Regions from separate parts of the Dyella sp. 333MFSha genome, predicted to be linked through region 1. Evidence: riboswitches for the same ligand, from Rfam matches in the RefSeq annotation. Region 1 holds a riboswitch; each other region holds the start of a gene.
What was found. Region 1 has a riboswitch for cobalamin ahead of metE (5-methyltetrahydropteroyltriglutamate--homocysteine S-methyltransferase). Riboswitches for the same ligand answer to the same signal wherever they lie in the genome.

Region 2: it holds a riboswitch for cobalamin, as region 1 does, so the genes downstream of both, BLT40_RS12675 (TonB-dependent receptor domain-containing protein) here and metE (5-methyltetrahydropteroyltriglutamate--homocysteine S-methyltransferase) in region 1, are expected to answer to the same signal.
Region 3: it holds a riboswitch for cobalamin, as region 1 does, so the genes downstream of both, BLT40_RS05425 (hypothetical protein) here and metE (5-methyltetrahydropteroyltriglutamate--homocysteine S-methyltransferase) in region 1, are expected to answer to the same signal.
Region 4: it holds a riboswitch for cobalamin, as region 1 does, so the genes downstream of both, btuB (TonB-dependent vitamin B12 receptor) here and metE (5-methyltetrahydropteroyltriglutamate--homocysteine S-methyltransferase) in region 1, are expected to answer to the same signal.

Annotation. Positions count from the first base shown of each region.
Region 1 is NZ_FNBR01000002.1:339,967-347,510, forward strand. It holds gene BLT40_RS08835 (membrane-bound PQQ-dependent dehydrogenase, glucose/quinate/shikimate family) at 1-2,093, opposite strand, end outside; gene BLT40_RS08840 (aldo/keto reductase) at 2,230-3,210, shown strand; gene BLT40_RS08845 (glycosyltransferase) at 3,345-4,628, opposite strand; cobalamin riboswitch at 4,719-4,936, shown strand; gene metE (5-methyltetrahydropteroyltriglutamate--homocysteine S-methyltransferase) at 5,131-7,422, shown strand.
Region 2 is NZ_FNBR01000002.1:1,205,277-1,212,820, reverse strand. It holds gene BLT40_RS12685 (SIS domain-containing protein) at 1-468, shown strand, start outside; gene nagA (N-acetylglucosamine-6-phosphate deacetylase) at 491-1,642, shown strand; cobalamin riboswitch at 1,675-1,907, shown strand; gene BLT40_RS12675 (TonB-dependent receptor domain-containing protein) at 2,062-3,957, shown strand; gene BLT40_RS12670 (efflux RND transporter permease subunit) at 4,162-7,335, shown strand; gene BLT40_RS12665 (MATE family efflux transporter) at 7,388-7,544, opposite strand, start outside.
Region 3 is NZ_FNBR01000001.1:1,199,676-1,207,219, forward strand. It holds gene BLT40_RS05395 (LacI family DNA-binding transcriptional regulator) at 1-333, shown strand, start outside; gene BLT40_RS05400 (Gfo/Idh/MocA family protein) at 364-1,941, shown strand; gene BLT40_RS05405 (alpha/beta fold hydrolase) at 1,997-2,929, opposite strand; gene BLT40_RS05410 (MerR family transcriptional regulator) at 3,038-3,382, shown strand; gene BLT40_RS05415 (hypothetical protein) at 3,405-3,761, opposite strand; gene BLT40_RS05420 (DUF4440 domain-containing protein) at 3,761-4,114, opposite strand; gene BLT40_RS05425 (hypothetical protein) at 4,588-5,514, opposite strand; cobalamin riboswitch at 5,950-6,166, opposite strand; gene BLT40_RS05430 (potassium channel family protein) at 6,521-7,075, shown strand; gene BLT40_RS20555 (hypothetical protein) at 7,400-7,544, opposite strand, start outside.
Region 4 is NZ_FNBR01000004.1:226,804-234,347, reverse strand. It holds partial or broken gene BLT40_RS16090 (acyltransferase) at 84-1,160, shown strand; cobalamin riboswitch at 1,184-1,419, shown strand; gene btuB (TonB-dependent vitamin B12 receptor) at 1,542-3,419, shown strand; gene BLT40_RS16080 (hypothetical protein) at 3,448-4,029, shown strand; gene cobO (cob(I)yrinic acid a,c-diamide adenosyltransferase) at 4,056-4,658, shown strand; gene BLT40_RS16070 (cobyrinate a,c-diamide synthase) at 4,655-5,944, shown strand; gene cbiB (adenosylcobinamide-phosphate synthase CbiB) at 5,959-6,849, shown strand; gene cobD (threonine-phosphate decarboxylase CobD) at 6,842-7,544, shown strand, end outside.

The DNA.
Region 1 (7,544 bases):
CCGGTGTCGCGCGTCGTGCCGAGCGGGTGCTCCCAGACCAGCTTGTGCGTGACCAGATCGATCGCCGCCAGTGTGCCCCACGGCGGCGGATTGCACGGCACGCCCAGCGGGTTCAGCCACGGATGTACCTTGCCGACATAAGGCGTGCCGTACTGCGGTGCCAGACCGCCGCCGACCTTCGGCTCGTCACCGGTGCCGTCCCACGGCTTCACGTAGCCCTTCTGTTCCGCCGGCTGGCGCGGCGCGAGGCTGACGATGAAGGGGATGTAGTTCGCGTTGGCGATGATCAGCTTGTTATACGGATCGATCGAGGCGCCGTGCCAGTCGATCACGCCATCGAAAGCCGGATAGACGATCGTGTCCTTCAGCTGCGGCGGCGTGAACTGGCCCTCGTACGCCGCCTTGCGGAACTCGATGCGGCACATCAGCTGATCGAACGGCGTCGCGCCCCATAGCGATTGCTCGGTGAGATCCTTCGGTGTCAGCGACGGCATGCCCACCGAGTACGGCTGGGTGGGCGACGCGAAGTCACCCGGCACCGTATCGGTCGGCACCTTCTTCTCGGCGACTTCGGTCACCGGCTTGCCGGTGCGGCGATCGAGTACGAAGAACTCGCCGCGCTTGGTCGTCTGTACCAGGGCGGGAATCGTGCCGCCATCGGGACCGGGCAAGTCGACCAGCGAAGGACCCGTCGGTACGTCCATGTCCCACAGGTCGTGATGCGTGTTCTGGTAGGTCCACTTCGGCTCGCCGGTTTCGATATCCAGCGCGACCGTCGAACTCGACACCTTCTCGTCGAACGGACGACGATGGCCACCGAAGTAATCCGGCGTGGCGTTACCCATGGGCAGGTAGACCATGCCCAGATCCGGATCGGCGGTGTACACGCCCCACGCGTTAGGCGTGCCGCGGGTCAGCTGATCGCTCGGACCCGGCGTCCAGTTCTGCGGATCGTGCCCGACGTCCCACGCCCAGACCAGCTTGCCGGAGAGCGGATCGAACGCGCGCACGGCACCCGACGGCTCGCCTTCCGCCTGATTGTCGTAGACCCAGCCACCGAGGATCACGCGATCCTTCAGCACCATGGGCGGTGACGTCACGAAGTGGAAGCCGGCCGGCACATGGCCGAGATACTGCGTCAGCGAAACGAAGCCGTGCTCGCCGAAATCCTCGCAGGGCTTGCCGGTGTCGGCGTTGAGCGCGAGCACGCGGGCATCGAGTACCGGCGCGATGATGCGACGCGGACAATCGGTCTGCGTGCCCTGCGGCGCTTCGTAATACGCCACGCCGCGGCAGGCCAGATAGACGTCCGCATCGGTATTGGCTTTGGGATCGAAGCTCCACTTCTTCGCACCCGTGGCGGCGTCGAAGGCGACCACCCAGCTATGGCCCGTACACACGTAAAGCGTGTCGCCGATCTTGATCGGGGTGTTTTCGAAGTTGAACTCGTGACCCGCGTCGGTACCGCCCTGGTCCTCACCCGGACGCATGGTGTCGCCCGTCCGCGCCGTCCAGGCGACCTTGAGGTCCCTGACGTTGGTCGCGTTGATCTGGTCAAGCGGCGAGAAGCGATCGCCCCTGGGTGTGCGGCCGTAGAACTGCCAGTCGCTGTCCGGCACCGAGGCGTCGTGGCCATCCGCCATGTTTCGGATGACCGCTTCGCCCTGCGTGCCGACGGGCTGCATGAAACCCGCCACGCCGAGACCGACGCTGACGATAACGGCCACGATCACCGCGAAGACGCCACCGCCCGAAGGAGTGAGCTTGCGACGTACCCAGGGCATGAGGAGGTAGATACCGAGCACCACCGGAACCAGCAGTCGCGGTTCCAGCTGCCAACCCACGAGCCCGACCTCGGTGAACGCCCAGATGGCCGTCCCGAGCAGGATCACGGCATAGAGCCAGAGGGCGCTGGCCGAACCGCGCACGAGCAGGATGCCGGTCGCTACGACCGCGGCGCCAGCGATGAGGTAGTAGAACGAGCCTCCGAGAGCCGCGAGCCACGCTCCGCCTCCCACGAGAAAGAGACCGAGAAGCGCTATGACCACGCCCGTAATACGGGGCGGCCTGCGTGAATAGAGAGTGGACGGCATTTCATGACTCCGGTGGGGGACGCGGCAGGGCGCATCGCGTCGGAGCCGCGGTTCACGGTGATCATAGCCATGGCAGGTATATGCGACGTCTACGTCCGATCGGCCACAATGGCGTATTCCCCGATGGAGTCTTCGCATGCGCTACATCAAGCTCGGCCGTACCGGCCTGGATATCTCGCCGCTGGTGCTCGGTTGCATGACTTACGGCGTTCCCGACCGCGGAAACCACGCCTGGACGCTGGACGAAGAGCAGAGCCGCCCCTTCATTCGCAAGGCGCTGGACCTTGGCATCAACTTCTTCGACACGGCCAACGCCTACTCCGATGGCACGTCCGAGGAGATCGTCGGACGCGCCCTGAAAGATTTTGCGAAACGCGACGAGGTGGTGATCGCCACCAAGACCTTCTTCCACTGGCGCAAGGGTCCGAACGGCGGCGGCCTGTCGCGCAAGGCGATCTTCCATTCGGTGGACGACTCACTGGCCCGCCTCGGCACCGACTACATCGACCTGTTGCAGATCCATCGCTACGACCAGACCACGCCCATCGAAGAAACGCTCGAGGCGCTGCATGACGTGGTGAAGGCCGGCAAGGTCCGCTACCTCGGCGCCTCGTCGATGTATGCGTGGCAGTTCGCGCAGATGGTTTACACCTCGCGGATGCACGGCTGGACCAAGTTCGTCAGCATGCAGGATCACTACAACCTGCTGCAGCGTGAGGAAGAGCGCGAGATGATTCCGTTCTGCATCGACGAGCACATCGCGGTGTTGCCTTGGAGCCCGCTGGCACGCGGACGGCTGACGCGCGACTGGGACGAAGGCAGCGACCGGCAGAAGAGCGATGTCTTCGGCGGAACGCTTTACAACGCCACGGAAGATTCGGATCGCGCCATCGTCGCGGCGGTGAAGAAGGTGGCCGATGCGCGTGGCGTGCCTCGTGCGCAGGTGGCATTGTCGTGGGTGGCGCATCGTGACGGCGTGACTGCGCCGATCGTCGGGGCGTCGAAGCCGCAGCATCTCGATGATGCGGTGGCGGCGATCGATCTGGAGCTGACCGAGGAAGAGACGGCCGCTTTGGAGGAGGCTTATACGCCGCGGGCGATCGCAGGGTTCGAGTAAGCGTTGCTTGCGGCAGTTCGGCTATGTTGTTGCCATACGGCGGTCTCGCCGCGCTGCGCGCGGATCGCCAGCGGGGCTGGCTCCTACCAGAGCAACGCATCGCGCTTCTGGTAGGAGCCGGCCCTGCCGGCGATTCAACCCCGCCGCGCCATCGCCTGTTCGATCACGTCCGCGGCCAGCGACGCACCTCGCTCGGCCCGGATGACGCCCGCGGCGCGCTGGGCACGCAAGGCCACGCCTTCGTCAGTCAGGAGGACGCGCAGCTTCGCCGCCGCCCGGTCGGCGCGGTAACGCGATGCCGGCAACACATCGCCCACACCCAGCCGAAGCACACGCGCCGCGTTGTCAGGCTGATCGAAGCCATGCGGCACCACGAGCGCCGGACAACCCGCGCGCAAACTCTCCTGCGTCGTGCCGACACCCCCGTGGTGTACCACTGCGGAAGCGCGCGGGAACAGCGCACCGTGTGACGCGTATTCCACAGCCATCACCCCGGCTGGCAACGTGTCGGGCAAGCGCGCGCGCATCTCGGGCGAGCCGGTGAGCAAGACGGCACGACGTCCGAGCGCGCCTGCCGCCGCCATGCTCTCGCGAAGGAAGGCCTCGCCCGCGTGCACCGCCGCCGATCCCAGCGTAAACACGATCGGCGCGTCACCCGCGTCGAGAAACGCCGACAGCTCCGGGGGAAGGGTTTCGTTGAAGGGCGAGTAACGGCAATAGCCAGTGACCACGCTGTGCGCCGGGGCATCCTGCGGCGCGTGACCCAGCAACGGCGAATACATCGCCAGCACGCCATCGCGCGCGTGCTGTCCGCGATGAAACGGATCGCCCCACACCGACACCGGCGCCAGACCCAGCGACTGCCGGAAGTTGCGCACCGCACGCGTCCACGGTGCGGTCACCCGCTCGCCGATCCGGCGCACCCATGCGCCACGACGCGGCGACGCACGTAAGAAACGGTCGAGTCGCGCCATGCCCGTCGCCGGCGGATCGAAAGCGGAAAGGAACACCGCGGGCGACAGGACGGCGGACAACCACGCCACGCGTGTCGTCTCGCCCAGAATCTGGCCGGCGAAGGCGAGCGTCGACGTGACGATCGCATCGGCCTCCAGACATACCGGCGCCAGCGCGCGGTAGCTCGCGGCGACATCCTCGGCGGCGAGGTCGCGTACGACGAAGCGCGGACCGCGCAGCGGATGGAACGCCCGGGCAGCGAAGGCGGCCTTGTCCTCGGGCTCCGCGATCCCGCTGGCAAGGACGAACCTCAGCCCGGCCTCCGCCACCGCCTCGCGATGAATCGCATGGGCACCGATGGTGACCCGATGGCCCCGCGCCACCAGCTCCCGCCCCACGGACAGGAACGGAAACAGGTCACCCTGCGATCCCACCGTCGCCATCACGATGTGCTTTGCCGCCATGCCCTACTCCCGATGCCCTGGCGCATCGTCGCGGGCGACATGTCGACGCGATGCATGCCTGGCTCGTTGACCTGCCCCGTCCGTAGGGCTAACCTCTGGGCCGCCAGCGGTCTTTATCTCTCTATTCGAATGGAAGGATAAAAGCTAAGAGGGAAGCCGGTGAGAATCCGGCGCTGCCCCGCAGCGGTATGTGGAGACGAGCGCGTCATCAGCACTGGATCGATGGCGATCCGGGAAGCGACACGCAAGGCGGCACCCAGGTGCCACATCCACGAGCCCGAAGACCTGCCGCCGGCCTGGGCGCGCGTGCCGTCATGGGTGCGTGTGCCCTGCCCGACCTGGGCCGTCGCGTTCGCGCGAGGGTCCGGTTCGCCCGCGGGGGCGAAGGTCGACGGCAAGCCGCATGACGCCTTCACGCTGCCGCACCTTCCGTGTGGCAGTGCACGTGCGTCCGCGACGAACCGCCCTTCCCTCCTCTTTGCCACGAAGAGGAATCATCCACATGCCACACGTTACCTACCCCGGTTTTCCCCGCATCGGCCGACGCCGCGAACTGAAGCGCGCGCTCGAAAGTCACTGGAGGGGTGAAACCAGCGCCGACGACCTGCTCACCGTCGCCCGTCAGCTCCGCAAACGCCACTGGCGCCTCGCGCGCGACGCGGGAGCCGACAGCGTTCCCGTCAACGACTTCTCGCTTTACGACCAGGTGCTCGATGCCGCCGTCGCGGTCGACGCCATTCCCCCGCGCTACCGTGCACTCCATCAGCGCGATCCGCTGGCCGGCTATTTCGCCATGGCACGAGGCCGTCAGGACGGCGAAGTCGACCTGCACGCGCTGGAGATGACCAAGTGGTTCGACACCAACTACCACTACATCGTCCCCGAGCTGCAGGCGGGCCAGTCGTTTGCCACGCGCGCCGACAAGGTCGTCGCGGAATATCGTGAAGCCATCGCACTCGGCCATGCGGCGCGCCCCGTACTGCTCGGTCCGCTGACCTTCCTCCGTCTGGCCAAGACCGTCGACGGCAGCGATCCCCTCGCGCTGCTCAATGCGTTGCTGCCGGCGTGGAGCGGTTTGCTCGATGCGCTCGCGGACGCGGGTGCCGACTGGATCCAGGTCGACGAACCGGCCCTCGTGCTCGATCTCGAGCCGGACTGGCAGGCGGCCTATCGCGGCGCTTATGCCGCCATCGGTGAACGGTTGCGCGGCCGCATCCTGCTCGCGACCTACTTCGGCGAGCTCGGCGGCAACCTCGAACTGGCGGCGTCGTTGCCCGTCGCCGGCCTGCATGTCGATCTCGCGCGCGCGCCCGGGCAACTGGATGCCGTGCTCGACGCGCTTCCTGCCGGTCGTGTGCTGTCCGCCGGCGTGCTCGACGGCCGCAACATCTGGTTGAGCGACCCGTCCGCCATCGCGCCGCGCATCGCCCGCGCACGCGAGCGCCTCGGCGACGGGCGTCTCTGGCTGTCGACCTCGTGCTCGCTGCTGCACGTGCCGATCGATGCGTCGGAAGAAAAGCACCTGCCGGGTTCGATCGGTGACTGGCTGTCGTTCGCGCGGCAGAAGATCGTCGAGCTGCGACGCTATGCCGATGCCGCCGTCGGCGACGAAACGGCGCAGCTCGCGCTCGCGCGTCAGCAAGCGACAGTGGAGGCGCGGCTGCTTTCTCCCGACGTGCTGCGCACCGAGGTGCGGGCGCGCGTGCGTGGACTGACGCCCCAGTTCGGACAGCGCCGCTCGGCCTACGCGTTTCGCGCGAATGTGCAGAAGCAGCGCTTCGGCCTGCCCGACCTGCCGACCACCACCATCGGTTCGTTTCCGCAGACCACGGAACTACGCCTTGCGCGTGCCGCGCATCGCTCGGGCAAGCTCGACGACGAGGCTTATACGGCCGTGCTTCGCGAGGAGGTGCGGCGCGCCGTGACGTTTCAGGAAGAAGCGGGGCTCGATGTCCTCGTGCACGGCGAGCCCGAGCGCAACGACATGGTCGAGTACTTCGGCGAACAGCTGCAAGGCTACGCGTTCACGTCTCTGGGCTGGGTGCAGAGTTACGGCTCGCGCTGCGTCAAGCCGCCGATCGTCTTCGGTGACGTGGCGCGTCCCGCCGCGATGACCGTCGCCTGGTCCGCATACGCCCAGTCCCTGACCGCCAGGCCGATGAAGGGCATGCTCACCGGTCCGGTGACGATGCTGCAGTGGTCGTTCGTACGTGACGATCTCCCGCGTGCCGAGGTGTGCCGACAGATCGCCCTGGCTTTGCGTGACGAGGTCCACGATCTCGAAAAAGCCGGCATCGGCATCGTGCAGATCGACGAGCCGGCGCTGCGCGAAGGCCTGCCGCTGCGCCGGCGTGACTGGGCCGCCTATCTGGACTGGGCGGTCGACGCGTTCCGGATCACCGCGGGTGGCGTCAGCGACTCGACCCAGATCCATACCCACATGTGCTACTCGGAGTTCAACGACATCATCGAGGCGGTCGCCGCGATGGACGCGGACGTGATCTCGATCGAGACCAGCCGCTCGCGGATGGAGCTGCTGGACGCCTTCACACGGTTCCGCTACCCGAACGGGATCGGCCCCGGCGTCTACGACATCCACTCCCCGCGCGTGCCCGGCAAGGAGGAAATGGCCGATCTGCTGTCCCGGGCGCTCCAGGTGCTTCGTCCGGACCAGCTCTGGGTCAATCCCGATTGCGGCCTGAAGACCCGCGGCTGGCCCGAGGTAGCTGAGGCCCTGACCGGAATGGTGGCCGTGGCCCGGGCGGCCCGCGAACGGCTGGCGGAGGTGGCCTGACGGAAAAAGGGGCACCGTGTCCCCGCGCTGTTGGCCTTTCGCGCGCGGGGCGCGCTCCCACACGGCGGCTGCCGTAGGAGCGCGCCCCGCGCGCGAAAAGCCAACAGAGCGGGCGGCAACCC
Region 2 (7,544 bases), 870 kb from region 1:
CAGGGCTGGGATGCCGACTGGTCGTCGCTGACGGAAGGCCTCGTCGATGCGCACAACCTGTTCGTGGTCGGTCGTGGCTTCGGCTTCGCCGGTGCGCTGGAAGCGGCGCTCAAGTTCAAGGAAACCTGCGGCCTGCATGCCGAAGCCTTCAGCGCGGCCGAAGTGAAACACGGCCCGATGGCGCTGGTCGGCCCGGACTTCCCGGTGCTCTTCTTCGCGCAGAACGACGACACGCTCCCGGGCGTGCTCGATGTCGCCGCCGAGTTCCGCAAGCGTGGCGCCAATGTCTGGATCGCCGCGCCGGGTGCGACGGGTGAGGGTGTGCTGCCGCTGGTCGCCACCGCACCGATCGCCGCGCCGCTGATCACGGTGCAGAGCTTCTACCGCGCCACGGCGGCGCTCGCGCTGAAGCGCGGCTTCAATCCAGACGTGCCGCCGCACCTGAATAAAGTCACCGAGACCGTCTGACCGCCACCCTCAAGGAATCGCCATGACCCTCGCCCTCGTCAACGGCCGTGTGCTTACCGACAACGGATTCCAGAGCGGCTTTGCCGTGCTGGTCGACGATGGAAAGATCACCGGACTGGCGCTGCCGTCCGATCCGCGCGTGCGCGCGGCGGAGCGCCATGACCTCGGCGGTCGCACCTTGCTGCCCGGCTTCATCGACTGCCAGGTCAACGGCGGCGGCGGCGTGTTGTTCAACGATTCACCGACGGTCGACGCGATCCGCACGATCGGCGAGGCACACGCGAGATTCGGCACCACGGGTTTTCTGCCCACGCTGATCAGTGACGACGCGGACGTCATGGCGAAAGCCATCGATGCCGTGAACGACGCGGTCGCCCAGGGCGTGCCGGGCGTGCTCGGCATCCATCTGGAAGGCCCGTTCATCGCACCCGAGCGCAAGGGCGTGCACGACCCGGCCAAGTTTCGCATCGCCGATGCCGACGATGTCGCGATGGTCGCGCGGCGCCACGGCGGCGTGACCCTGCTGACGCTGGCTCCCGAGCGCGCTTCCGCGGAAGTACTCCAGCAGCTGGTCGCCAACGGCGTCATCGTGGCCGCGGGCCACACGGCCGCCGACTACGAGACCACGCGCCATGCACTGGCGACGGGCGTGCGCGGCTTCACCCATCTGTTCAACGCGATGACACCCTTCACCAGCCGCGAGCCTGGCGTCGTCGGTGCCGCGCTCGAAGACCAGGCCAGCTGGTGCGGTCTGATCGTCGACGGCCACCACGTGCACCCGACCTCGCTGCGTGTCGCCATCGCGGCGAAGGCGCCACGGAAGATGATGCTGGTCACCGACGCGATGCCGCCCGTGGGGTCGGACAATCCGAACTTCGTGCTCAAGGGCGAAACCATCACCGTGCGCGACGGCGTCTGCCAGACGGCGGACGGCACGCTGGCCGGCTCCGCGCTGGACATGGCCACGGCCGTGCGCAATACGGTCGACATGGTTGGCGTGGCCTACGACGAAGCCGCGCGCATGGCGTCGACGTATCCGGCCGCGTTCCTCGGCCTCGGCGCCACCCACGGTCATATCGCCGCCGGTTACCGCGCCGACTTCGTCGTGATGGACGAGACCCATACGGTGATCGAAACCTGGATCGGCGGCGAGCGCGTTTACGCCGCAGGCTGATCGGGCGGTCGTGACAGCGCCCCACCCTCCGGTTAAAGTCGCGGGGTTCGGGTGTCCCCGGGGCGTCGCGCCACGGGGATGAAACGGGAAGCCGGTGCGCCGCCTCTGCGGCAAGGCCGGCACTGCCCCCGCAACGGTAAGCGCCCGGGGTCGTCACGGCCCCTCGGACACGGCTTCAGCCACTGCGACAGCGGGAAGGCGCCGGTCCGACACCCCCTCGGGGACGGCGTGAGTCCGGAGACCGGCCCGACGACGCGCCCCGTGAGCCATCCCGGGGCGTCGTCCCGTTTCGGGCGATTCGCGGAGGGCGAATCCGGACAGTCATCCGGGTTCCGCCCGTGTGCCGTTCGCCGTATGTCCTCCTCGCGCGCCCTTTGAGCTACGCATTGCCGCGCTATGCGGCGGAGGAAGACCGTTCCATGAAGAAGACCCTGCTCGCGGCAGCCCTGCTGTCGTCGATCGCCGCTGCCCACGCGGCCGACGCCCCTGACGCCCTCGATCCCGTGATCGTCACCGCGACCCGCACGGCCACGCCGCTGGACGAGGTACTCGCCCCGGTGACCGTGATCACCCACGAAGACATCGAGCGTCTGCAGCCGCGTAACGTCCAGGACCTGCTCGCCGGCCTGCCCGGCGTGGTCATGGCCAACACCGGCGGTATCGGCCAGCAGACCTCGCTGTTCATGCGTGGCAGCAACTCCTCGCACACGCTGGTCCTCGTGGACGGTGTCCGTGTGGGTACCGTGGGCGCGGGTCTGCCGGCTTACGAGCAGCTGCCGGTCGAGCAGATCGACCACATCGAGGTCGTCCGCGGTCCGCGCTCGAGCCTTTACGGGTCCGACGCGATCGGCGGCGTCATCCAGATCTTCACCCGCCACGGCCAGGCCGGCGAAGCGCCCACCCCGAGCCTCTCGGTCACCGGCGGCAGCCACGGCTACACCGCCGGCCAGGTCGGCGTGTCGGGCGGCACGACCCACGGCTGGTACAACGCCAGCCTCGGCGGCCAGTACACCTCGGGCATCAACGCCTGCCGCATCGGCGCGGGCACGGCGTTCAAGGGCTGCTTCACCGACGAGCCGGACCATGACGCCTATCGCACGTACAACGGCGCACTGTCGGGCGGTTACCGCTGGGACGACGGCACCGAGCTCACCGGCAGCTGGCTGCGCAGCAAGGGCGATATCGAATACGACGGCGACTACCAGAACCTGACCCGACGCTCGCAGCAGGTCGCCGGCGCGAAGCTGGCTTTCGACGTGCTGTCCGCATGGCGCATGTCGGTCAGTCTGGGCCAGAACCAGGACCGCGCCGACAACTACCTCAACGGCGCCGACAAGGGCTATTACGACGCAGACTTCAACTACGTCACCGGTGCCGACAAGCTGCGCGTGGGATATCTGTACTCTAAGCGCAATCAGGGTTCCTGGCAGAACGACTTCACGCTGGCCCCGGGCCAGACGCTGAGCGCCGGCGTCGACTACCAGCAGGAAAAGCTGAGCAGCGACACGGAATACCTCAAGGACACCCGCAACAATACGGGCGTGTTCGCGCTGTACCAGGGCGTGTTCGGCCCGCATGAGATCCAGCTGTCGGCCCGCCACGACCACAACACCCAGTTCGGCAACCACACGACCGGCTCGGCCGCCTATGGCTTCCGTTTCGACAACGGCATGAAGGTCACGGCCTCTTATGGCACCGCCTTCCACGCGCCGACCTTCAACGACGAGTACTACCCGTATGGCGTGCCCACGGTGAACCTCAAGCCGGAGAAGTCGCGCACCGCCGAGATCGGCCTGTCGGGTCGTCCGGGCATCTGGAACTGGGCCGTCAATGCCTACCAGAGCCAGGTCGACGACCTGATCGGCTACGACGCGAACTTCCTGCCGGTCAACGTCAGCAAGGCCCGCCTGCGCGGCCTCGAAGGCCAGGTGGGCGCGGACGTCGATGGCTGGCACGTGCGCGGCTACCTGACGCTGCAGCAGCCGCTGGACCGGGACAGCGGGTTCGAGAAGGACAACATGCTGGCCCGCCGTCCGCGTCGCACCGGTCGCGTGGATCTGGACAAGGACCTGGGCGCGCTGACGCTGGGTGGCTCGGTCTACGCCTCGGGTTACAGCTACGACGATGCGGCCAATACGACGCGTCTGGGTGGCTACACGACCGCGGATCTGCGTGCCACCTGGCACCTGGACGATGCCTGGAGCGTGCAGGGCCGGGTCGCGAACGTGGCGGACAAGCGGTACGAGACGGCGGCGTATTACAACCAGCTGGGGCGGACCTACTATGTGACCGTGCGGTTCTCGCCCGTACGCTGAGGGAGCACCGTGTAGGAGCGCGCCTGCGCGCGATGTTTCACGGCATCGCGCGCAGGCGCGCTCCTCCCCCTTGCGCCGGGTTCTGGCAAACGCCGCACCCCTGCCTTCCGGCAGGGCCCCCACTAAAGGCACACGCCACGGACCGGCGCGGACGTCATAAAGTCCCCGGGCGCGGGTATGCTTCCCGCGATCACAGGAAGTGTCGTGAACGTTTTTGCACCTTTCATTCGCCGGCCGATCGGAACCTCGCTGCTTGCGGCGGGGCTCGTGCTGTGCGGCTCCATCGCCTACATGCTGCTCGGCGTGGCGGCCCTGCCGTCCATCGAAGTGCCCGCCGTCTTCATCCAGACGCAGATGCCCGGTGCGAACGCGCAGACGATGGCCTCGACCATCATCGCCCCCCTGGAGCGCCACCTCGGCCAGATCCCGGGCGTGGACCAGATGTATTCCAACAGCTCGGAAGGCAGCGGCTTCGTCCGTCTGCGTTTCAGCATGGACCGCTCCACCGATGCCGCCGCCCGCGACGTGCAGGCCGCGATCAACGCGTCCGCCGCCGACCTGCCGGCCGGCATGCCCAGCCCCCCGCAGTACTTCAAGTTCGACACCGGCCAGATTCCCGTCCTGCTGGTCTCGTTCACCTCGAAGTCGCTGCCGCCGGACAAGCTCTACGACGTTGTCGATACCCTGATCCGGCCCGCGGTGGCGCAGATCGATGGCGTGTCGCGCGTACAGGTCTTTGGCGGGACCCCGCACGCCGTGCGCGTGGAGCTGGATACCCGCGCGTTGTCGTCCAAGGGGCTCACCGCCAACGATGTGTCCAATGCGCTGCACGCCGCCAACGTGACCTCGCCGCAGGGCCTGCTGTCCGACGGCAAGGCACAGATGACGGTCGTCGCGAATGACAGCATTCGCGACGCGAAGGACTTCGGCGACATCCTCATCGCGATGCGCAACAACGTGCCGGTGCGCCTCTCGGACATCGCCCGCGTCTACAACGGCCAGCAGGACCAGTACCAGGCCGCATGGTTCCAGGGCGAGCGCTCGGTCACCATGCAGATGAGCAAGCGTCCGGAGGCGAACTCCATCGCCACCGCCGACGCGATCCGTGCCGCGCTGCCGCGCTTCCGTTCGCTGCTGCCGGCGGACGCGAAGGTCACCCCCATCTTCGACCTGACCCAGACCACGCAGTCCGCGCTGCACGAGGTCAAGGTCGCGCTGCTGATCAGTATCGTCATGGTCTTCCTGGTCATGATGGTGTTCCTGCGCCGTCTCGGTCCGACGCTGATCGCGACGCTGAGCGTGCCGTTGTCCCTGGCCGGCGCCTTCGTGGTGATGTGGACACTCGGCTATACGCTCAACACGATGTCGCTGATGGCGCTGGTGCTGTGCATCGGCTTCGTCGTCGATGACGCCATCGTGGTCATCGAGAACATCGTCCGGCACATGGAGAACGGCAGCAAACCGATGCCGGCGTCACTTGAAGGCGTGCGCGAGATCGGCTTCACCGTGATGTCGATCACGCTGTCGCTGGTGGCGGTGTTCGCGCCGCTGCTGTTCGGCAACAACATGATCACCAAGTTGCTGCGCGAGTTCTCGGTGACCCTGGCGGCGGCCGTGCTGATTTCGGCCATCGTGTCGCTGACGCTCACGCCGGCACTCTGCGCGCGCTATCTCAAGCACGACGAGCCCGACCGCCAGCCAGGCCGCGTCGAGCGCGCGCTGGAACGCTTCGACCGCGGGTTTCTGCGCCTGTATGAGCGCGGACTGGACTGGGCGATGCGCCATCGGCGGGTCATGCGCTGGCAGCCACTCATCCTGCTTTTCGCCACCTTCGCGCTGGGCTTCGCCGTGGTGAAGACCGCCGGCGGCAATTTCATGCCCGACGAGGACACGGGCATGCTGCAGGCCGAGGTCACCGCGGACGCCAACATTTCGCCGGACGAGATGTCGCGACGGCTCAAACGCGTCGGCGAAATGATGCAGAACGATCCGGCCGTCGCCGATGTCACCACACTGCTCGGCAGCGGTAACGATGGCGCGGCCGTCGGCAACAGCGGCACCATGTTCATCGATCTGAAGAAGAAGGGGAGCGGCCCGGATCTGCGCCATGAATCCATGAAGGAATTCATGGATCGCAAGGGCAAGGAGTACGACAAGCTCTCCGATGTCCAGGTCTTCATGAATCCCGTGCAGTTCCTCGGCGGGAGCGGGGGTAACAGCAACCGCGGGCAGTATTCGTTCCAGCTGATCAGTACCGGCGGCGAACCGTTGCAGCCCTGGACGCTGAAGCTGGTGCGTCAGATGCGCAGCATGAAGGAGTTCCGCGACGTCGGCAGCGACTTCGACATCGTCGGCAAGCAACAGATGCTGAAGGTGGACCGCGATGCGGCGGGCCGCCTGAACGTCGGCATGGGCGATGTCGATTCGGCGCTGTACAACTCGTTCGGCCAGCGCCAGGTGTCGATCATCTATTCGGACATCAACCAGTACTGGGTGGTGCTGACCTCGGCGGCCGCGCAGGAGCTCAGTCCCGGCGCGCTGCTCAACACGTACGTGAAGAATTCACTCGGCACGATGATTCCGCTCTCGGCGGTGGCGCACATCGAGCCCGTGGCGACGCCGAGTGCGGTCACCCACCAGAACCAGCTCGAATCGGCCGACATCACCTACAACCTCGCGCCGAAGATCACGCCCGATAAGGGCAACAGTCTGGCCGAGGAGGCCGTACGCCGGATCAATTTGCCGGAAGGCGTGCGCATGGACGTCACCGGCACCAATCAGCGCATGCGGGACGCGCAGTCCAACGGCATGGTGCTGCTGGTCGGCGCGATCCTCGCCGTCTACATCGTGCTCGGAATTCTCTACGAGAGTCTCGGCCATCCGTTGACGATCATCTCGACGTTGCCGGCGGCGGGTGCCGGTGCGTTCCTGGCGATGCTGGTCACGCAGACGCAGCTGACCCTGATGGCGATCATCTCGGTCTTGCTGTTGATCGGTATCGTGAAGAAGAACGCCATCCTGATGGTCGACTTCGCACTCGTGGCCCAGCGTGAACACGGCATGTCGCCGGTCGACGCGATTCGTCAGGCGGCCCTGGTCCGCTTCCGTCCGATCACCATGACCACCCTCGTCGCGATGGGTGCCGCACTGCCGCTGGCGATCGGGTTCGGTGTCGGCTCGGAAATGCGACGGCCGCTCGGCATCGCGATCGTCGGCGGCTTGCTGGTCTCGCAGCTGCTTACGCTGCTGAGTACGCCCGCGATCTACCTGTGGAATCACGACCGCAAGGAGCGCAAGGTGAAGCGCTTACACCGGCGCATGCTGAAGCGTCGGTATAAGCGCTGGATGAAGATCCGCAAGGCGCGCAAGACCCGATAGCCTTCCATGCATACCGGCTTTTCGCAGGAGCCAGCCCTGCTGGCGACAGGAGTTACGGCAAGCTCCCATCGCCAGCAGGGCTGGCTCCTACCGAAGCTGGCGTCGCCGGAAGCATATGCGCCTTCTTCCAGCTGCCGCGCCGGTAATACACCGTCGTAATCGCGATCGACACCAGCGACCCGACCGGAAAGCTCCACCAGATGGCATCC
Region 3 (7,544 bases), on a different contig from region 1:
CGCGCCGTCGAGATGTTCCTGTCGCAGGGTCGGTCCTTCAGCGCCGTGTTCTGCTCGAATGACGAAATGGCCATCGGCGCGATGCGCGCGCTGACCGCCGCAGGCCTGCGCATTCCGGAGGACGTGTCGGTCGTCGGTTTCGACGACATACGTTTCTCCCGCTACACGTCACCCCCGCTGACCACCGTGTCCCAGCCGAAGAACGCGCTGGGCCGCGAAGCCATGACCATGCTCATCGAAATCCTCAACGATCCCCAGGTGCCTCCGCGCAAGCGCGTGCTGTCAGCCGATCTGGTTGTCCGTGGCTCCACGGGTCCTCGTCGGGACCGGTAATCGTTGCACTGCAAGAGGCGATCATTCTCCATGACTGACGAACCAAAGATCGAGAAAGCGCAGCCCACCCGCACCGCCGAGACTAGCGCGGGCCATCCGGACAGCGTCAACAGTTCACGCCGCAGCTTCATCGCCGGCACGGCCATGGCGGCGACCGGGCTGCTGATCCTGCCCCGCCATGTCCTCGGCGGTCCTCGCCATACCGCACCCAGCGACCGGCTGAATATCGCCGGCATCGGCGTCGGTGGGATGGGCGCCGCCAACATGCGCGCCCTGGCCAGCGAGAACATCGTCGCCCTGTGCGACGTCGACTGGGGCTATACGGATACATCCTTCCGCAAGATGTTCGCCGGGGTTGGCGAACTCCAGGCCCGGCTTGCCAGGGCGCCGACCGCTGCCAGGCGCAAGGAACTGGAGGACCGGATCGCGCAGACGAAGCTGCTGTCCGGCAAGTTCGATTCCATCAAGCGCTACACCGATTACCGCAAGATGCTCGAGCAGCAGAAGGATATCGACGCGGTGGTCATCGCCACACCCGATCACCTGCACGCGGTGATCGCCAGCGCGGCCATGAGCCTGGGCAAACACGTCTACGTACAGAAGCCGCTCACCTGGTCCATCTTCGAAGCCCGCGAAATGGCACGCAAAGCACGGGAAAACCCGAAGATCGTCACGCAGATGGGCAACCAGGGCCATTCCACCGACGACACCCGCCTGATCCACGAATACATCGACGCCGGCGCGATCGGCGAGGTGCGCGAGGTGCACGCATGGACGAACCGGCCGCTCGGCTACTGGCCTCAGGGCGTGCCACGTCCGCGCGCCGTACCGAAGCCCGACGACGCAAGCTGGGACATGGATGCGGTGAACAGCCGCCTTGCCAATGCCATGGCCGGCAACTATCCCATGCCGAAAGGTCTGGAGTGGGACCTGTTTCTGGGCCCGGGCCCTGTCATCGAGTACCACCCGCTCTATCACCCATTCAACTGGCGCGGCTGGACGGACTGGGGCGTGGGTGCGATCGGCGACATGGGCGCGCACCTGATCGATTCGCCGTTCTGGTCGCTCGACCTCGGCTTCCCGACCTCGGTGGAAACGGTCTCGACTCCTTTCAACCACGAGTCGTACCCCACCGCGACGATGACGTACTACGACTTCCCGGCTCGCGGCGACAAGCCGCCCGTCCGGCTCACGTGGTACGACGGCGCGCTGCTGCCGCCTGGGCTCGAGGCGCTGGGGGCAGGGCAGATGCACGATGGTGGCGTGCTGTACGTGGGTGACAAGGGCAAGCTGGTGCACGAAACCTATGGCGACAACCCGCGCCTGCTACCGCACTCGCTGCAGGAGTCGGTGGGTACGCCGCCGCGGAAGTTCGCCCGCATCGAAACCTCGCACGAAATGAACTGGGTGGATGCCTGCAAGGGCAAGGGGGAGACGACGTCGCCTTTTGAATACGCCGCGCGGCTGACCGAGGTGATGTTGCTGGGCGTCGTGTCGCTGCGAGCGGGTGGGCGCATCGAATACGATGCGCAGAATATGCGGGTCACCAATATGGCGGAGGCGAATCAGTTCCTGCGGCGGGATTATCGGGCAGGGTGGTCGTTGTAACGGCGTTCGTTCTTCTGATCTGCCGGGCTGGTGATGCCAGAGCCGCAGTCCGGCATCAGTTGTCCCCCTGGGTCTGTGCGCGAGGCAATGTGACCGCACGAACAAAGGCCGCCAGATCGCGATTGAAGCGCTCGGGCTCCTCGAGGAACGGTGCGTGGCCGGATGCGGCGTAGAGCTTGCTCTGAATCCGCGGGTTGATGGCTTTCGCCCTCGCGATGCTCGGCCCCGGCATGACCAGGGCATCGTGTTCGCCATAGATCAGCAGCAGCGGGATCTTTGCCTTGCTCAGTCCTTCGGCCGCATCGACCGTCATCGATGGCACGGCCCGCTGCATCTCCCAGGAAGCGAGCGCCGCATTCGCCAACAGGCGCGAGAACGTGGTCGCGTCAGGTTCGTCATGGAAGCACAGCCTGAGGAAGGCGCGTTCCCCGTCCAGGTGGTTCTTCAGGGCGGTGGAGGTCATGTCGCGATAAACCTCCGGGTGGGCCGTGATCTGGTCGGGCTTCAACTCGATCACGCCGTCGACATAGACCGCGCCGGCGACGTCGCCATCGCCATGGGTCGCCAGATAATTCGAGATGACCGCACCGCCTAACGACCATCCCACGAGCACGGGCTTATGTGCTCCTGTCGTTTCGATGACCGCAGCCAGGTCATCGGCCCAGCGCCGTCCATCGCGGTAGGCGTCGGGATCCGTGGGCTTGCCGGACAGGCCGTGGCCGCGCAGGTCATACGTGATCAGCCGGTAATGGCGCAGGCGAGGATCCTGCAACTGCTTTTCCCAGTTGAGCCGGCTTCCGAGGAGGCCATGGATCAGGATGACCGGAGGACCGGCGGGATCGCCGGTTTCCTGCACGGCGAGGACGACGCCATCGGAGGCGGTGACGGTGTACGCCTTGTTTTCCGCATGCGCCGCCGGCGATCCCGCCAGCATCGCAAAGACGATCAGCATCGCACCGAACGCGCGATAGAACCTCGACAGACACATAAATGATGACTCCTGGGTCGGTTGGACAAGCCCAGTCTGAACCCTCACACTGATGTGACTGTCAAGCGAAAAACGGTGTCGCCTTCCATGTCTAAGCCACCGGCAGAAATGACCATCGGCGCGCTCGCGAAGGAAAGCGGTGCAAGCTTGCGATCAATCCGCCACTACGATGACAACGGGCTGCTGACCTCTGCTCGAGCGCTGAATGGCTACCGGCTGTTTTCCCGGGCTGCCGTGACGCAGGTCCGGCAAATCCAGCGCCTGATCGCCGCGGGATTCAGTCTGGCCGAGATTCGCGGATTTCCCGACTGCATGCGCATGATCGAAGGTGCCGCGGCCTGTTCGGAAACCAGTGACGTGCAACGCCGGCGGCTCGCTTCCGTTGAGCGCCAGATCGCAGAACTGGAGCGGCGACGGGCCGAACTGCGCGGGATGCTGTCCGAAGGTGTCTAGCGCGCCGGAGGCCTCACGAAGATTACCGGTCGACGCGCGTCCAGAGCCGATCGGAATTCTCGTCACGGTCCATGAAGCCGGTGACCTTACCTCCGGCATCACGTTGCAAGACCTTTCGGACGTAGAGGTTGTCCGGCTGGAACAGCACGTCGCGGGCTTCGGCCTCGAGGATCTCGGGTTGCTTGCCGGAGCGTTGCCCTGAGATTTTCAGGCCATGCCGTTCGATCCGATATGTCGCGTCGCCGTTCCCATACGTCCCGACCCATGGATCGATGTCCTGCGGGTTAAGCGCGATTGCCGGAGGATTCCGGCGTATCCGATCGGTATGCACGAGGCGCAGCCGCCATTCTCCGTCGACGCGTTGCCAGGTCTCGGTCATCAACAGATGCGATCCTTCGTCGACTGCTTGCCCGGCCTTTGTGGAACATCGTCGCGATGGAAGACCTGCACCGTATCGCCGATCTGCTGGGCTTCGTAATCCACGATGATCAGCGCCTTGTAGCCATCTTCGGCGAGCTCGCTCAGGAATTCGGCGCGACGCGAGACGTGACCCTCTTCGACGTACATGAAGTCGGACGTCGTCAACCGGCGCCATGTCTCCCGATCGCCCCGGTGGACAGCTTCGAGAAGCAGCTCGTCGTTGTGACGCAGTGTCTTGACAATCTGGGGATCCGGCGGAAGCGACTGGGCGTGAGCGGCGCTGGTGAGCGCGATGCAGAGAGCAAGGGACATCCTGGAGCCACGATTCATCGCTTTCCACACGTGATGTTGGGTCGTGGCGGAAGACTAAGTGCGGCGTGTGCCGGTGACAACGTGGAGTAGGGTCGAGCGTTGCTGACGATGAGCGACTTCGTTTTTGACCGCACTGATGAGGGACACGTCATCCATTGCCTGGCGGCGCTACCTCGCCTGCGTCAACCCCAGATAGCCGTAGACAGCGCGCGCAACGGGCAGACGCAGACACACATGAAGGACGGCCGTGAATTAGGAAAAAAAGCGCACTTTTTCCCCTAACATACGGATTTTGCTAGTAATTAAGGATTCGATCTCTCGCCGATCAGTGTGCGGGCAACACGGCACTCCCCACGCCGCGTTGCTGCCGTCTGGCCCGTTGCCACTTCACGCATCGAGATCGGCGGCAGCCTCGTCCACGGTCCCAGACGCCTGCGGCGTTAGTAACCGCCTGGCGAGATCGTGCGGCGCACTTAAGCGTTAATCACTGGGGCACTCACGGGTGGCCACTTGTCCCTTGCTTGGCTAGGCGGCAAAGGGCTTCGCTTCTCGATTCTTCGCGTAGCAGCATTTAACAGCGCTCGCACGCTTACCGGAAAACGACGGCGGTTTTCGGGAAACGTGGCGTAGTCGAAACACACCTCGAGCAGTCTATTGCAGTGACGTTCGGCGATGACCCGCCAGTGATAGTTGAGCGTCTCATCACCCCACGGATCATCCGGATGGTTCGCGTTATGAAGGATTTTTAACCGCTCGAAGTCCACAGTCCGGGTGCGTGGATCGAGTTCTCGATTTATGAAGCCGCGCAGCGTATCGCCTACGTGCTTGTGCATCGAGGTCGTAACCAAGTGTTCGCCATCGCGCAGCTCCCGATTCGCCGCTTCAACCGCGAGGGGAATATTCTTGTGACCGCCAACGAATAGCTGGTGGTACAACTCGCGCATCGACGACGCCAATGTAGTTGTGCTGACCTTGGCATTGAAACCAATGATCGACGAGAACGGAGCGAATGAGTCGATACTCCACATGTCGAGGCCTGCCAGGCCGAAGCACGACGCACCCACAACCAGCAGGCGGCATTGAGAATCGTGATTCAGGGCGCGCAAGTATGGCGCTATTTCCGACCAGGTGAGTTCTTGCTCAATTCCGCCGCGTTGGGAAAAGCAGATTCCGGCGCGATCGGCGCCGTCTTCGCGGTCTGTGAATCCATGTGCTTCAAAGTGCACGATAGGGATTTCACCGGTCGCTTTGAGGTGCGCATGCGCCTCCGTTAGTGCGGCGATAATATCGTCACGCGTCCAGCAGACACGCAGTTCGACACGTTGCCATTGCTCGATCACCTCAGCGAGTTCGGAGCCGGTGCGACGCTCGCCGTCGTTTAGAGGCAACCACTCGATCACTAAGACGTATGAAGCCGCGACTGGTGAATGTTGATGGCGCGGTGGCTTTGGGCGCTGCGCCTTCGTTCGACTTGCTTTCCCCACGGTTGAATTCCCCATCTTCCGCCAAGAATGCCGGTGTTCGTGTACGTGACCATGACCAGACACGGTCGACGCTGAGCGGATCTCGAGCTCCACTCAGCACTACCGCGTCGGGCTTACCCGTGCTTCGCCTCCATAGTGACGCTCAGCGTCGTCTGCCCGAGCTGGATAGCGAGGAAGCAGCGGATAGGAAGGGTTTTTATGGCCTTCAAAAGGCCTAGCACAGCGATCAACGAGCTCATCGAAGAGGCTCCAAAGGTCAGGCTTTTCTCGTTCCCGCGACGAGAGTTCTGAGTGGCATGCACACTGGAAGGGGAAGACTCTCCCAGCGACACCCTTTAAAACCGCACCCATGGGCAGGTAACGGTTGCTGGCAGGTTCTCGGACTTCGTGGACGGGGACGCCTTTCGGATCCGGGCCTAGCCGTCGCTTCCCGACCACTGAGGGTCAGTGCATCTGACGGGTTCGTTTCCACTTACCGCTGAGGGACAGTTCCGGATTTGCAACGGATCCCCTATTAAGTCCGACGGGCACTCGCGCCTCTTCGGACACCAACGGAACGCACGATATAGATGCATCGCGCCTTCGTCAACACAAGATGTGGGATCTAAGCATTGTTCCACATCGCTCTATCGACATTAGCCCGCATTATTGCGGGATGGGTACGGATGGGGCAACCCCAATGCAATTCAGTCACATGATGGTGTGGTCGAGGCTGCCAGATAATGCAACCCGTAGACTTACTGTCGATACCTCGCTAAAAAACAACGGGCCATCGCGGTTTCTAGCATCGCTATAAATGATAGAGCACTGCCGTGGCTGCAGGCGGGGGCTGCGCCGCGACATTAGCGGGCGCCCTTCAATGATATGCGCATGTCTCATCGGCGTCGTCCCGTCTCATTGATTCAATGGCCAGGTATAAATGATGAAGTATCTACAACTTAAAGCTCGCACCTCGGAATATGTTCGGTTCCACCGCCCCCTGCTATTGGCGGTTGGTGCCTGTACTACTGCAAAGATTATTGCGACGCGTGGTTGGCCTTTTTCATCTATGGAGGCTAGGGCGGAGTGGGGCGTCGCTGTTCTGATTCTCGCGACGTCTGTTGCCTACCTTTGGATTGCTCGATTGATTCCTCAGGCTCTGGTGATTCGTGAACACGAACTCTACGGAAGCGTACTTTTGTACGTCGCTATAGCTTTGCTGGTAATCCTTCAATGCGCGGGCTTCGGCTGGGCCGCGTATGACCTATTTAGTCCCGCCGCTGCAAATGGTGTCAGGGTCACGCGCACTGACGCCATTTACTTCTCTGCCGTGACGTTCACCACGCTCGGTTATGGCGACTTCGTTCCTAATGCGGGGGCCGGGCGCGCGCTCGCGATATTTGAAGCTATGTTGGGCACCGCTCACTCAGTCTTCTTCGTGCTCGTGTTTCTTCGAGGAGGAGCGATTTCTGAGCAAGGTCGGAGACATGGCGAATGAGCCACAGCAGCCAAACCTGCAGTCGGTCGGGTTCCTTGTCGGCTCGCAGCTAACAATTCGGGGGGCTCAAGCGGAAATCAGCGGATTTAGTTCGGTGACCTGGTGTCCAGTCGCATGACGGCGTGGCGCGCTTGCCCGATAATTGGCTTGGGCTCATTGTCGCGACGACGAAGGTGCCAACTTTTGATCGGGTCGCCGAATGAGTGGCAACTATCGGTGCGACCTGCGCGTTTGGTATCGCGATTCGGTGGCGAGGTTGCAACTAAGGATGCCGGAACGACGCAACTGACGATCGAGCGTCAATTGGACTAAGACATGAGGACTTTACGAAAACAATTCGCAAGTTGACATAATATACATTATGCGAATAACCGTAACGGTCCTGCCGTTACGAAAAAAGCCCCTCGTGTTCGCTCGTGGCTCATCTCCTGGGATGAGTTCCGCGAGCTTCGCATGACCTGTTTCCTTA
Region 4 (7,544 bases), on a different contig from region 1:
CGCGCCCGCGAATCGCCATAAACGCGCCGTGCATCCGCCCGGACGCGCCCGCACATTGACGTGACACCCAGGGGATCCCACGCATGAACCGCACTCCCGGCCTCGACACGCTGCGCGCGATCGCCATCGCCTGGGTGATGTTGTTTCACAGTTATCTGGTCGGCGGCCTCGGCGAGGGCTTCAGCAAGCTGGAATGGTCGGGGTGGATAGGCGTCGACCTGTTCTTCGTGCTGAGCGGCTACCTCATCGGCACGCAGGTGCTGAAGTCCCTGAAGACCACCGGAAGACTCGATTTCCCTGGCTTCTACCGGCGCCGTTTCGTACGGATATTTCCTGCGTTCATCGTCGTGCTGGCGATGTATGCGTTATGGCCGGCATGGCGAGAAACGCCGGGTATGCAGCCGTTGTGGCAATTTCCGACGTTTACCTTCAACCTGTTGTTCGACAACGGCGACAACTATGCGTTCTCCCACGTGTGGTCGCTATGCGTGGAAGAACACTTCTATCTCGTCTTTCCCTTGCTGGCCTTCGCGCTGACGCGCAAACCCGCTCTGTGGAAGTTCATCACCGTATGCGTCGCGGTGGTCGCCGGCGGCCTCCTGTTGCGGGCGTGGCTGTGGTCCGATTTGCTGGGACCGGCTCGTGATACGGACATCAGTGCGGGCCTGGTCTATCTCCGTTACCTCTATTACCCCACGTGGCCGCGCCTGGATGGGCTCGTCGCCGGTGTCGCCCTGGCGGCGTGCGGGGTGTATCGCCCGCAGTGGATGGCATGGATCCATGCGCGCGGGGGCTGGGTGCTCGGCGCCGCCACCGTTCTCCTTGGCGTCTGTCTGGTCCTTTTCGACGGTGCACGCCCCCTGTTCTGGCCCTGCGTCATCGGCTACCCCCTGCTGTCGCTGGCGATGGGTGGCTTCGTCGCCGCCTTCAGCGGCCCGACCGTCTTCGCAAGGCTGCGGGTGCCCGGTGCCGGATGGCTGGCCGCCGCTTCGTACAGCCTCTATCTCTGCCACAAAGGCGTTTTTCATCTGACGGAGGGGCTGCTCGGTGACGGTCTGGCCGGTCATCGCTTCGTCCGTTTCGCCATCTATGCGTCCGCGACCCTGGCTGGCGGTGCGCTGCTTCACTATGGTGTCGAGCGCCCGTTCCTGCGCTGGCGCGACCGCCGCGTTCATGCTTCGGATACACTACCGCCGCCCAAGGTGATTCCCGGCGTCGCAGCCGGGGATTGAAACGGGAATCCGGTGACCCGCGCGATCCACGAGGTCCGCGTCATTCCGGAGCTGCCCCCGCAACGGTAGGCGAGCCAAAGGTCTGCATGAAGCCACTGTGCCCCGAAAGGCATGGGAAGGCGCCGACCGGCAGGGATTCTCCCTGCGCTCGCAAGCCCGGAGACCGGCCTTCGAGGTAACACCGGACAGGCGGAGGGCCATGTCGTGGGTGGCCGGCCGGCCTTCCGCCATCGGCGATCCCCGCTACCGTCTCCCTGTCTCTCGCCATTCATGCCGCGCGGATGGGCGCGGTAGTGCAGGAGTCACCACGTGTCGCTTCGTATTTCCACCCTCGCGGTCGCCATCGCGATGGCATGCCTCGTTCCCGCCGCGGCCTTCGCCGATGACACCTCCACCGACCTCGACAAGGTGGTGGTCACCGCGAGCCGGACCGAGCAGACCCAGGCGCAGGTGCTGTCCGCCTCCACGGTGATCGACCGTGCCGGGATCGAGCGGCTGCAGCCGCGCTCGCTGGCCGACCTGCTGCGTGCGACGCCCGGTGTGTCCATCGCCAATAACGGCGGCCCGGGCAAGTCGACCTCCGTCTTCATGCGCGGCACCGAGTCCGACCACGTGCTAGTGCTGATCGATGGCGTGAAGGTAGGTTCAGCGACCTCCGGTACGGCGGCCTTCCAGGATATTCCGGTCGACCAGATCGAGCGCATCGAAATCGTCCGTGGCCCGTTCTCCAGTCTCTATGGCTCGGACGCGCTGGGCGGCGTCATCCAGATCTTCACCCGTCGTCCGGAAGGCAGCTTCGTGCCGAACTTCTCCGTCGGCGGCGGCAGCTACGACACCTTGCGCGGCTCGGCCGGCTTCAGCGGACGCGGCGCGAACGGCTGGTACGCGGTGGAAGCGAACCACGACCAGACCGACGGCATCAACGCATGCCGCGGCCGCCCCAGCCCGGGCGGCGGCGGTTGCTACACCTACGAGCCGGACAAGGACGGTTACCGCAACAATGCGCTGTCGCTGAAGGGCGGATGGCGCTTCGACGAGCAGTGGGACGCCGACGTCAATGCCATGCGCACCGAAGGCGCCAACCATTACGACGGCACCAGCAGCAACTTCGCCGACTCGTCGACGCAGGTCGTTGGCGGCCGTCTGCGCTATACGCCGTCGAAGGACGTGAAATTCACCCTCAACCTCGGTCGCAGCGGTGACTTCTCGACCGACTACGAGAACGGCGTCTACGCCGATACGTTCAACACGCATCGCGACGTCGCCTCGGTGCAGGCGGACCTCGGTCACGTCGGTGGGGACGCAGGCCAGACCACGCTCGGTTACGACTGGCAGCGCGATCGCGTCGTCGGCAGTACCGACTACTTCGTCGATGCGCGTCGCAACCACGCGATTTTCGGCCAGTGGCTGCAGGCATTCGGCGACAGCTCGATCCAGGCCAGTCTGCGCCGTGACGAGAACAGCCAGTTCGGCGGCAAGACCACCGGCAGCCTGCAGTACGGCTACATGCTGACGAAGGACCTGCGTGTCACCGGCAGCTACGGCACCGCGTTCAAGGCACCGACGTTCAACGACCTGTACTACCCCGACTACGGCAATCCGGACCTCCGCCCGGAAACGTCCCGCAACTGGGAGCTGGGGCTGCGCGGCACGCCCACGTGGGGTAACTGGTCGATCAATGCCTTCCAGAATCACATCGACAACCTCATCGTCTTCGACTCGAGCCTGACCGGTCCGCTGTTCCCGTTTGGCGGCGCGAACAATATCGACCGCGCACGGATCCGTGGCGTGGAGCTGGCAGCCGACACCACCGTCGCCGACTGGCGCCTCTCGGGTAACGCGACGTGGCTGCAGCCGGAAGACGATAGCGACGACGACAGCAAGGGCAACCTGTTGCCACGACGTGCCCGCCGTACCGCGAATATCGACGTCGACCGCTCGTTCGGCGCGCTGAGCGTCGGTGCCAGTGTGTTCGCCTCGGGCTATCGCTATGACGACTCGACCAACCTGCACCGGCTGGGTGGCTACGCGCTGACCGATCTGCGCATCGCGTACGCCTTCGCGCCGGCGTGGTCGGTGGAGCTGGCCGGCAAGAATGTCTTCGATCGCCACTACGAGACCGCGCGTTACTTCAATCAGCTGGGTCGCAACTACATGCTCACGTTCCGTTACCAGCCCCGCTCGTAATCCGTCCCCCCGTACGAGGTACGCCCCGATGAAACCCCTGTCACGTCCGTTGTTTGTCGCCATGTCGGCATGGTTCGCGCTGATCATGATCGCCACGCGTTTTCATCACTTCGGCGATGTACTGCATCTTCCCGACGCGTCGATGGCGTTGTTCTTCCTCGGGGGTATCTACCTGCGAAAGCACCTGGCCTTCGTGGCCTTCGTCGTCCTGGCCGTGCTGATCGACTGGGTCTCGATCAGCTACGCGGGCGTGAGCGACTTCTGCATCACGGTGGCCTATTCGTTCATGCCGCTGGCGTACGCCGTGCTCTGGTACGGCGGCCGCCTGGTGGCACCGCGTTTCGACGGTTCACTGGCATCGCATGCGATGGTTTTCGCGGCATTGCTGGTCTGCGCCACGGTCTCGTACGCCATATCCAATGGTGCGTTCTACTGGCTGGGTGGCCGTTACACCGATACCAACATGACCCAGTACGTCCAGCGCTTCATGCAATGGGCGCCGCTCTTCGTGCGTGCCGCCGCGGCGTATGTGCTGGTGGCTCAGGTGGTCCAGGCGGCGGTCTGGCGCTTCGCACCGCGGGCACGGGACGCCCGTACCACCCACGCATGAGCGGCGACACCACGCCATGGAGTGACATGGACGAGGAGGCTCGTCATCGCGACCGCATGCGCCGGAAGAAGGAGCTGATCGACCGGCGTATCGCGAAAGCGACCATCGATCGCGGCGTGCTCGTGGTCAACACCGGCAACGGCAAGGGAAAGAGCTCGTCCGGATTCGGTATGCTGGCGCGGTCGCTCGGCCATGGCTTTCGTTGTGGCGTCGTCCAGTTCATCAAGGGCAGTTTTTCCACCGGCGAGGAGGCATTCTTCCGCATGTTCGAAGACGGTCCGCTCGATTACCACGTGATGGGCGAAGGCTATACGTGGGAGACACAGGACAAGGCGCGCGACATCGCGGCGGCCATGGCCGCGTGGGATGTCGCCGAGCGCATGCTCGCCGACCCGGCATACGATTTCATCCTGCTCGACGAGCTGAACATCGCGCTGGTGAAGCAATACATCCCGCTCGATCGCGTGCTCGACGCCTGCCGGGCGCGACCCGAACGACAGCATGTGGTGATCACGGGCCGTGGCGCGCCGGACGCGCTCGTCGAACTGGCGGATACCGTGACCGAGATGCGCGTCGTGAAACACGCCTACCAGGCGGGTATCCGCGCGCAGAAGGGCATCGAACTGTGAGCCGTTCGTGTCCCGCGCTGCTGGTCTCGGCACCTGCGTCGGGGCAGGGCAAGACCAGTGTGACGGCGGCGCTGGCGCGTGCGCAGGCGCGTGCGGGTCGCAAGGTACGCGTCTTCAAGACCGGACCCGATTTTCTCGACCCGATGATCCTCCAGCGCGCATCCGGCGCTCCGGTTTACCAGCTCGACACCTGGATGGGTGGCGAAGACGACGTTCGCGCGCGACTCCATGCCGCGGCGGAGGAGGCGGACCTGATCCTCGTCGAGGGCGTGATGGGCCTGTTCGACGGACGCCCGTCGAGCGCGGATCTGGCCCAGCGATTCGGTTTGCCCGTTCTTGCCGTGATCGATGGCAGTGCCATGGCGCAGACGTTCGGTGCGCTGGCGCATGGACTGGCCAGTTATCGCGACGGGCTCATCGTGCACGGCGTGATCGCCAACCGTGTCGGCAGCGCTTACCACGCCACCTTGCTGCGCGAGAGCCTGCCGCCTGCGCTTACCTGGTACGGCGCGCTCCCGCGCGATGCGGCCATGGGTCTGCCCGAGCGGCATCTCGGTCTCGTGTCCGCCTCGGAACTGGCGGATCTCGATGCGCGGCTGGATGCGCTGGCCGACGCGTTGCCCGTCGAGGCGGTGGGCCAGCTGCCACCCGCGGTCGTTTTCCAGGCACCAGCCGACCGACATTCCACGCGGCGGCTGGACGGCCGCCGCATCGCCATCGCCTGCGACGAAGCATTCGCCTTCGTGTACCCGGCCAATCTCGACGTGCTGCGTGACGCCGGCGCGGATCTGATCTTCTTCAGTCCGCTGGCGGGTGACGCCTTGCCCCCGTGCGATGCGATCTGGCTTCCGGGGGGCTATCCCGAATTGCACCTCGACACGCTGACGACCCGTGACGATCTGCGCCGCGATCTGCACGCGCATGTCGATGCCGGACGCCCCCTGCTGGCGGAGTGCGGCGGTCTGCTCTATGCCCTCGACCGGCTCACCGACACGCATGGCCGTACAGCCAGCATGGCTGGGCTGATCGCCGGAGACGCGACGATGCAGCCGCGCATGGCGGCGCTCGGGATGCAGTCGGTCGATCTGCCCGAAGGGCTCCTGCGCGGTCATTCGTTCCACTATGCGAAGGCGACGATCGCCACTACGGCGCTGGCGATGGCGAGCAACCCGAATGGCGGGCCCACCGCCGAGGCGGTCTACCGCCGTGGGCGCATGACCGCCAGCTTCGTGCACTTTTATTTCCCATCGAATATCGACGCCGCGCTGCGTCTTTTCCTGCCGTGACCACCGCCTTCGCGATGCTCGCGGCGCTGCTGCTCGATGCATGGTGGGGTGAGCCACGACGCGCGCACCCGCTGGTCGGCTTCGGCCATCTCGCGCAATGGATCGAGCGACAGCTTTATGCCGGTCGCCGCCCCCGGGGGATCCTGGCCTGGTGCCTGGCGGTGCTTCCGCTGGTCGGACTGCTCGCCCTGATCCGATACGGGGTGCCCACCGCGCCCGGGTTTGTCATCGATACAGTGGTGCTGTATCTCGCCGTGGGTCGGCGCAGCCTCGCGGAGCACGCGTTGCCCGTCGCCGATGCGCTGAGCGCGGCAGATATCGGTGCGGCGCGGCAGGCGGTCGGTCGCATGGTCAGCCGCGATACGGAGGCCCTGGATGCCTCGCGTGTTGCCGCCGCCGCGACGGAATCCGTCCTCGAGAACGGACACGACGCCGTCTTCGGTGCGCTGTTCTGGTTTCTGTTGCTGGGCGCGCCGGGCGTGCTGGTGTTCCGTCTGGCGAATACGCTGGATGCGATGTGGGGCTACCGGACGCCGCGCTATCTGCGCTTCGGCTGGGCGGCGGCGCGCATCGACGACGTGCTCGGGTTCATCCCCGCAAGGCTCACCGCGCTGACGTATGCGCTGGCGGGCGAATTCACGACGGCACGTCGTTGCTGGGCGACGCAGGCACCGTTGTGGGACAGCCCCAACGCCGGCCCGGTGATGGCCGCCGGTGCGGGCGCGCTGAACGTGCAACTGGGTGGGCCCGCGCCGTACCACGGTCAGTGGGAAGACCGTCCTGTCCTCGGCACAGGAGATGCGCCCGACGCCACCTCGATACGACGCGCCCTGCGTCTCGTCGACCGAGGCGTAGCGATCTGGATCGGTCTCGCACTCGTGGCTGGAGTAGCCACGCATGCTTGAGCACGGCGGACGTCTGGCTCGTGCGGTGACACAGCACGGCATTCCACGCGAACGCTGGCTCGATCTGTCGACGGGTATCAGCCCGTACGCCTATCCCGTGCCCGCCGTACCAGCCGTGGCATGGCACCGGTTGCCCGAGGACGACGACGGGCTCATGCACGCGGCCCGCGCCTGCTACGCGGCGCCGCATCTTCTGGCCGTTCCCGGCTCGCAGGCGGCGATCATGGCGTTGCCGCGCATGCGGCCACGCTCGCGTGTGGGCGTGATCTCGCCGGGCTACAACGAGCATGCGCATGCGTGGCGGCAACACGGTCACGACGTCCGCGAGTGTCCGGCGGATGCCTTGTTCGAACGCGCCGCCGACTTCGACGTGATCGTGCTGATTCATCCCAATAACCCTGGCGGCGACCGGTTCCGTCGCGAGGCGCTGCTCGCGTTGCACGCATCGCTCGCGTCGCGCGGTGGCTGGTTGATCGTCGACGAGGCGTTCATCGACACGCGACCGGACGGCACGCTGTGCGCCGCGGCATGCGACGGTCTGATCGTCTTGCGCTCGGTGGGTAAGTTCTTCGGCCTCGCCGGCGTGCGCGCGGGGTTTGTCGCGTCGTCGCCGGGCCTGCTGGAGGCGCTGCGTGAATGTCTGGGGCCGTGGACGCTGAGCGGGCCGACGCGCCACGTCGTGAAGGCGGCGCTGA